2 regions of the Bordetella pertussis 18323 genome follow, and region 1 is predicted to be linked to the other one. Evidence: predicted binding sites of a transcription regulator. Region 1 holds the regulator's gene; the other holds the start of a gene.
What was found. The regulator LexA, encoded in region 1, represses DNA repair genes until DNA is damaged. The targets are predictions, from matches to a motif close to ACTGTATNNNNATACAGT.
Positions count from the first base shown of each region.

Region 2: the regulator LexA is predicted to act here: its motif matches at 2,088-2,105, upstream of recA (recombinase RecA).

Region 1 covers NC_018518.1:1,815,350-1,818,753, reverse strand. The annotation lists gene BN118_RS08570 (amino acid aminotransferase) at 1-723, shown strand, start outside; gene lexA (transcriptional repressor LexA) at 852-1,502, shown strand; gene BN118_RS08560 (autotransporter outer membrane beta-barrel domain-containing protein) at 1,729-2,085, opposite strand; gene BN118_RS08555 (IS481-like element IS481 family transposase) at 2,170-3,120, shown strand; partial or broken gene BN118_RS21045 (BP1793/BB2270 family autotransporter) at 3,117-3,404, opposite strand, start outside.
Region 2 covers NC_018518.1:2,146,933-2,150,336, forward strand. The annotation lists gene BN118_RS10095 (LysR family transcriptional regulator) at 1-236, shown strand, start outside; gene recX (recombination regulator RecX) at 311-877, opposite strand; gene recA (recombinase RecA) at 910-1,971, opposite strand; gene BN118_RS10110 (response regulator transcription factor) at 2,211-2,900, shown strand; gene BN118_RS10115 (sensor histidine kinase) at 3,016-3,404, shown strand, end outside.

The DNA.
Region 1 (3,404 bases):
AACTTCGAAGCCATGCTGGCCGCCCTGCAGGCCGCGCCCGAACAGACCATCGTGGTGCTGCACGCCTGCTGCCACAACCCGACCGGCGTCGATCCCACGCCGCAACAGTGGGAACAGATCGCCGCCGTGGTCAAGGCGCGCAACCTGGTGCCGTTCCTCGACATCGCCTACCAGGGCTTCGGCGAAGGCCTGGAGCAGGACGCCGCCGTGGTGCGCATGTTCGCCGCGCTCGACCTGACCATGTTCATCAGCTCGTCGTTCTCCAAGTCCTTCTCGCTGTATGGCGAGCGGGTCGGGGCCCTGACCGTGGTGGCCGGCAGCAAGGACGAGGCCGCCCGCGTGCTCAGCCAGCTCAAGCGCGTGATCCGCACCAACTACTCCAACCCGCCCACCCACGGCGGCACCGTGGTGTCCACGGTCCTGAACACACCCGAGCTGTTCGCGCTCTGGGAAAATGAACTGGCCGGCATGCGCGACCGCATCCGCCTGATGCGCAAGGAGCTGGTCGAGAAGATCAAGACCCAGGGCGTGGCGCAGGACTTCAGCTTCGTGCTGGCGCAGCGCGGCATGTTCTCGTACTCGGGCCTGACCGCCGCCCAGGTCGATCGCCTGCGCGAAGAGCACGGCATCTACGCGGTCTCCAGCGGCCGCATCTGCGTGGCCGCGCTCAACAGCCGCAACATCGACGCGGTCGCGGCCGGCATCGCCGCGGTGCTGAAGTAGGCACGGCACGGCCGGCATCGAGAAGCGGAGCCCATGGCTCCGCTTTTCTTTTGCGGCTTGCTTTTTTCCCGTGGGTCCTCCAGAATGGCGCTGTATATCCATACAGTCCGCAAAAGCGGGTCATCGCCATGGCCACCAAACTCACGGAACGCCAGCAGGAAATCCTCGATCTCATCCGCCAGACCGTGGCGCGCACCGGCTTTCCGCCCACCCGGGCCGAAATCGCCCAGGCGCTTGGCTTCCGGTCGCCCAACGCCGCCGAAGACCATCTCAAGGCGCTGGCGCGCAAGGGCGCGATCGAACTGACCGCTGGCGCCTCCCGCGGCATCCGTCTCAAGGTGCCGGACAGCGCAACGCCCTCGGCCCAGCTTACGCATCCGCTGCTGGCGCAGCTCGTGCTGCCGCTGGTGGGCCGCGTGGCGGCAGGCAGCCCCATCCTGGCCAGCGAGCACGTCGAGCGCGAGGTCGGCGTCGATCCCGGGCTGTTTGCCCAGACGCCCGACTACCTGCTGAAGGTGCGCGGCATGAGCATGCGCGACGCCGGCATCCTCGAAGGCGACTTGCTCGCCGTCAAGCGCGCCGCCGAGGCCCGCAACGGCCAGATCGTGGTGGCCCGTCTGGGCGACGAGGTCACGGTCAAGCGCCTGCAGCGCCAGAACGGCCGCATCGAGCTCCTGCCCGAGAACCCCGACTTTGCTCCCATCGTCGTGGCCAACACCGACGAATTCGCGCTCGAAGGCATCGCGGTCGGCCTGATCCGCACCCAGCCCCTGCACTGAGCCAACGGAGAAAGAAGCCCCCGCGCTGCGCCCGCTACGCGGGCTTGCTGCCCCCCGAGGGGGCTTTTTGCCTTGGGGCGGCCCAGCGGCAAAGTAGTGCCCCCACGCTGCGCCCGCTATGCGGGCTTGCTGCCCCCCGAGGGGGCTTTTTTGCCTTGGGGCGGCCCGGCGGCAAAAAAAACCGCGCGCCGGGTGTTCCGGCGCGCGGTGGCACGACGCGTTTGGCTTACCAGGCGTATCGATAGCCGACGTGAAAGCTCCACGGAATGGTCAAGCGGCTGCCCTTGCTGTACTCGTACGAAGCAAACAGGCTGCTGTGCCTGCCAAGCGCCGCGGCCACGCCCAAGTCGAGTTCGGCGCGCCCGCCCCGCAGTTTGACGTCATGGCCGATATCGTTGGTGCGCACCTTGCCCACGCCATCGAACTCCTGCAACCAGCTCAGCTTGGCGTACGGCTGCACCAGTTTGCCGTTGCCCAGATCCAGCTTGCGTCCCACCTGCAGGCCTGCCCGGCCCAGCAACGACTTGGTGCTTGCCACGTCGACGCGCACGCCATTGCTGGCCGTGTAGTTGTGAAGATTCAATAGGTTGTATGCATGGTTCATCCGAACCGGATTTGAGAAACTGGAAATCGCCAACCCCCCAGTTCACTCAAGGAGCCCGGCCGGATGAACACCCATAAGCATGCCCGATTGACCTTCCTACGTCGACTCGAAATGGTCCAGCAATTGATCGCCCATCAAGTTTGTGTGCCTGAAGCGGCCCGCGCCTATGGGGTCACCGCGCCGACTGTGCGCAAATGGCTGGGCCGCTTCCTGGCTCAGGGCCAGGCGGGCTTGGCCGATGCGTCCTCGCGCCCGACGGTCTCGCCCCGAGCGATTGCGCCGGCCAAGGCGCTGGCTATCGTGGAGCTGCGCCGCAAGCGGCTGACCCAAGCGCGCATCGCCCAGGCGCTGGGCGTGTCAGCCAGCACCGTCAGCCGCGTCCTGGCCCGCGCCGGTCTGTCGCACCTGGCCGACCTGGAGCCGGCCGAGCCGGTGGTGCGCTACGAGCATCAGGCCCCCGGCGATCTGCTGCACATCGACATCAAGAAGCTGGGACGTATCCAGCGCCCTGGCCACCGGGTCACGGGCAACCGACGCGATACCGTTGAGGGGGCCGGCTGGGACTTCGTCTTCGTGGCCATCGATGACCACGCCCGCTTGGCCTTCACCGACATCCACCCCGACGAGCGCTTCCCCAGCGCCGTCCAGTTCCTCAAGGACGCAGTGGCCTACTACCAGCGCCTGGGCGTGACCATCCAGCGCTTGCTCACCGACAATGGCTCGGCCTTTCGCAGCCGCGCCTTCGCCGCGCTGTGCCATGAGCTGGGCATCAAGCACCGCTTTACCCGACCTTACCGCCCACAGACCAATGGCAAGGCCGAACGCTTCATCCAGTCGGCCTTGCGTGAGTGGGCTTACGCTCACACCTACCAGAACTCCCAACACCGAGCCGATGCCATGAAATCCTGGCTACACCACTACAACTGGCATCGACCCCACCAAGGCATCGGGCGCGCTGTACCCATCTCCAGACTCAACCTGGACGAATACAACCTATTGACAGTTCACATGTAGTCTGCCCCGCCCGAACGGAACAACGCCACTTCGACCTGCGGTTCCACGAACCAGTCGCCGGCCCATGTGAAACGCCTGCCGGTCTCCAGCGACAGCCCGATGCCATTGGCGCGATACTTGCCCGTCACGCGCGCGCCGCGCTGGCCGTCAGCCCTGAAATCGTGCTCGTAGCGGTTCACCCGCACAATCCCGTCGAGGTAGAAGCCGCCGTCGCCGATATACGTCGCATAGGCGCCCACATGCAGGCTGTCGCTGTTGCCACGGGCGCTGTGCGCCAGCTTGCG
Region 2 (3,404 bases), 330 kb from region 1:
TTGCCAGCAATCGGGGCGTCGCCGCCCTGCCCAACTGGGCGTTGACCGAGTATCTGGGCCAGGGCTGGCTGCGTGTTTGCCACCTCGGGCCGCAAGGCGTCTGGCCCACGCTCTACGCCGCGGTGCGCACGGAAGACAGCGACAGTTCCTATATCGACGAGTTTTTGACGATTGCCCGTGACGTCTGCTTCAAGACGCTTAGCGGCATCAAGGCGGCCAAGGGCCTGCCGGCCTGATCGAACGGGCCGCAAGCAAGCCCCAGGCAGGCGGGCCCGCATCGCGCGCCGCCGCCCGCACGAAGCGGCATCGTTCAGTCGAGTTCGTCGTCGCCACCGCCCAGAATGCGGCGGATAACATCATGGGCGAAGCCACGGCCCGCCAGGAAGCGGGCCTGCCGCGCGTACGCGGCGCGGTCGGCGGGCTTTTCGCCAAAGCGCTTCTGCCAGACGGCCAGCGCGCGTGCGTATTCGGTGGCGCGCAGTTGTTCGCGCAACTCGGCCACCTGGTCGTCGGCCACGCCCTGTTGCTTCAACTCCTGGACGATGCGCGAAGCGCCCTGGCGTGGCGCGCGCCGATGCGCCAGGCTTTGGGCAAAACGCGCATTCGACAACCACCCTTCGCGCTGCAGATCATCGAGCACCGCCTCGATGTCATCGCCCTCTTCGGCGTAAGGCTGCAGCTTGCGCGCCAGTTCAAGGCGCGAGTATTCACGCCGCGACAAATAGCCGACCGCGCGCGCCTTCAGAGTCCGGCCCGGGCGCGACGGTGCCGCCGCGTCGTCCCGGGATTGGGCCAGTGTCTCGAACTCATCGTCGGGATTTGCGGTCCGCCGCCCGGCTCGGGCGGCGGATGGCGGACGGCGGTTGAAAGTCGCCATGCCGGAGTGGGTGTGGATGCAGGCCTGACGGCTTATTCGCCGTCTTCGGCTTCGCTGACCGGAAAGGTGGCGGCGCGGCTGACTATGCCCTGGTTCTCGCGCACCTTGTTTTCGATCTCGATGGCCATTTCCTTGTGCTCTTTCAGGTACTCGCGCACATTGTCCTTGCCCTGGCCGATGCGGTTGCCGCTGTAGCTGTACCAGGCGCCGGACTTGTCGACCACATTGGCTTGCACGCCCAGGTCGATGATTTCGCCTTCGCGCGAGATGCCGCTGCCATACATGATGTCGAACTCGGCCTGCTTGAACGGCGGCGCCACCTTGTTCTTGACCACCTTGACGCGGGTTTCGTTGCCGACCACCTCGTCGCCCTTCTTGATGGCGCCGATGCGGCGGATGTCCAGGCGCACCGAGGAATAGAACTTGAGCGCGTTGCCGCCGGTGGTGGTTTCGGGGTTGCCGAACATCACGCCGATCTTCATGCGGATCTGGTTGATGAAGATGACCATGCAGTTGGTGCGCTTGATGGTGGCCGTCAGCTTGCGCAGCGCCTGGCTCATCAGGCGGGCCTGCAGGCCCGGCAGGGAGTCGCCCATCTCGCCTTCGATTTCGGCCTTGGGCACCAGCGCCGCGACCGAGTCGATGACGATCAGGTCGACCGAGCCCGAGCGCACCAGCGCGTCGGTGATCTCGAGGGCCTGCTCGCCCGTGTCCGGCTGGGAGATCAGCAGGTCGGTCAGGTTGACCCCCAGCTTGGAGGCGTATTGCACGTCCAGCGCGTGTTCGGCGTCGACGAAGGCGCAGGTGCCGCCCAGCTTCTGCATTTCGGCGATGACCTGCAGCGTGAGCGTGGTCTTGCCGGACGACTCGGGGCCGTAGACCTCGATCACGCGGCCGCGCGGCAGGCCGCCGACGCCCAGCGCGATGTCCAGCCCCAGCGAACCGGTGGACACGACCTGGATGTCGTGTTCGACCTCGTTGTCGCCATAGCGCATGATCGAGCCCTTGCCGAACTGCTTTTCGATCTGCGACAGCGCGGCGGCCAGCGCCTTGGCTTTCTCGGCCGCGGCGGCCTTGCTGGTTTTGTCGTCCATGTAAAGTCCTGTATTGAAGCGGCGCCTGCAAGGGTGCGAAGCAGGCAGCCGTTGTCTAGCCGGAGAAAAAGAGCCTGGAGAAAACTCGAACCTTGGCGATTATGGCATTGGATTGTACTGGATAAAAATCCAGTGTGCCATATATTTCCACGTATACCCTGAGTGGGCAAGCTCCATCCCCTGTGCCAGAATGGCCGGCGTAGCCAGCGCCCGCTGGCGGTTCCGCCGATGTTGCACGCATGCGTATCCTGATAGCTGAAGACGACAGCATCCTGGCCGACGGCCTGTCCCGCTCGCTGCGGCACAACGGCTATGCGGTCGACGCCGTGCGCGACGGACTGGCCGCCGATTCGGCGCTGGCCGTCCAGCCCTTCGACCTGCTGATCCTCGATCTCGGCCTGCCCCACCTGCCCGGGCTGGAGGTGCTGCGCAGGCTGCGCGCCCGCAACTCCGTGCTGCCGGTGCTGATCCTCACCGCCGCCGACAGCATCGAACAGCGCGTCAAGGGCCTGGATCTCGGCGCCGACGACTACATGGCCAAGCCTTTCGCGCTGTCCGAGCTCGAGGCCCGCGTGCGCGCCCTGACGCGGCGCGGCGCCGGCGGCGGCGCGACGATCGTGCGGCACGGCCGCCTGGTGTTCGACCAGACGGGCCGCATCGCCACGGTCGACGACCAGACCCTGGACCTGTCCGCGCGCGAGGTCAGCCTGCTGGAGATCCTGCTGGCGCGCAGCGGCCGCATGGTCAGCAAGACGCAACTGGTCGACCACCTTTGCGAATGGGGCGAGGAAGTCAGCACCAACGCCATCGAAGTCTATGTGCACCGCCTGCGCAAGAAACTCGAGCCCAGCGGCGTGAAAATCATCACCGTGCGCGGTCTGGGCTATTGCCTCGAGCGGGACCAGGGTGCCTCGTATCTCGCCAGCTGAAACGGCTTCGCGCGAACCGCTGAACCAAGAAGCCCTGGATGCGCTGCGCGGCGGGCCGCGCGGGCCGAGTTTCGCGCCGCCGCAGCGCTCGCTGCTGGGCGAGATCCTCGACTGGATGCTGGCGCCGCTGTTTCTCCTGTGGCCCATGAGCGTGGCCATCACCTACGTGGTGGCGCAGAACATCGCCAACGTGCCGTACGACCGCGCGCTGGCCAACAACCTGAACGTGCTCAGCCACCAGGTGCACGCCGTGGACGGACGCGCCGCGCTGCGCATGACCGACGCGGCCCGCGACGTGCTGCGCGTGGACGAGACGGAAAGCGTGTTCTGGCTGGCCCTGGGCAGCCGCGGCGAATACCTGGGCGGCGATCGCGCCCTGCCGCTGCCGCCCAACGTCGGCCAGCCCCGGCCGGGCGAGATCCTGTACGCCGACGACACCTTGCGCGGCTTCGGCGTGCGGCTGGCCTACACCTGGATCGACCTCGGCCTGCCGGATACCCAGCC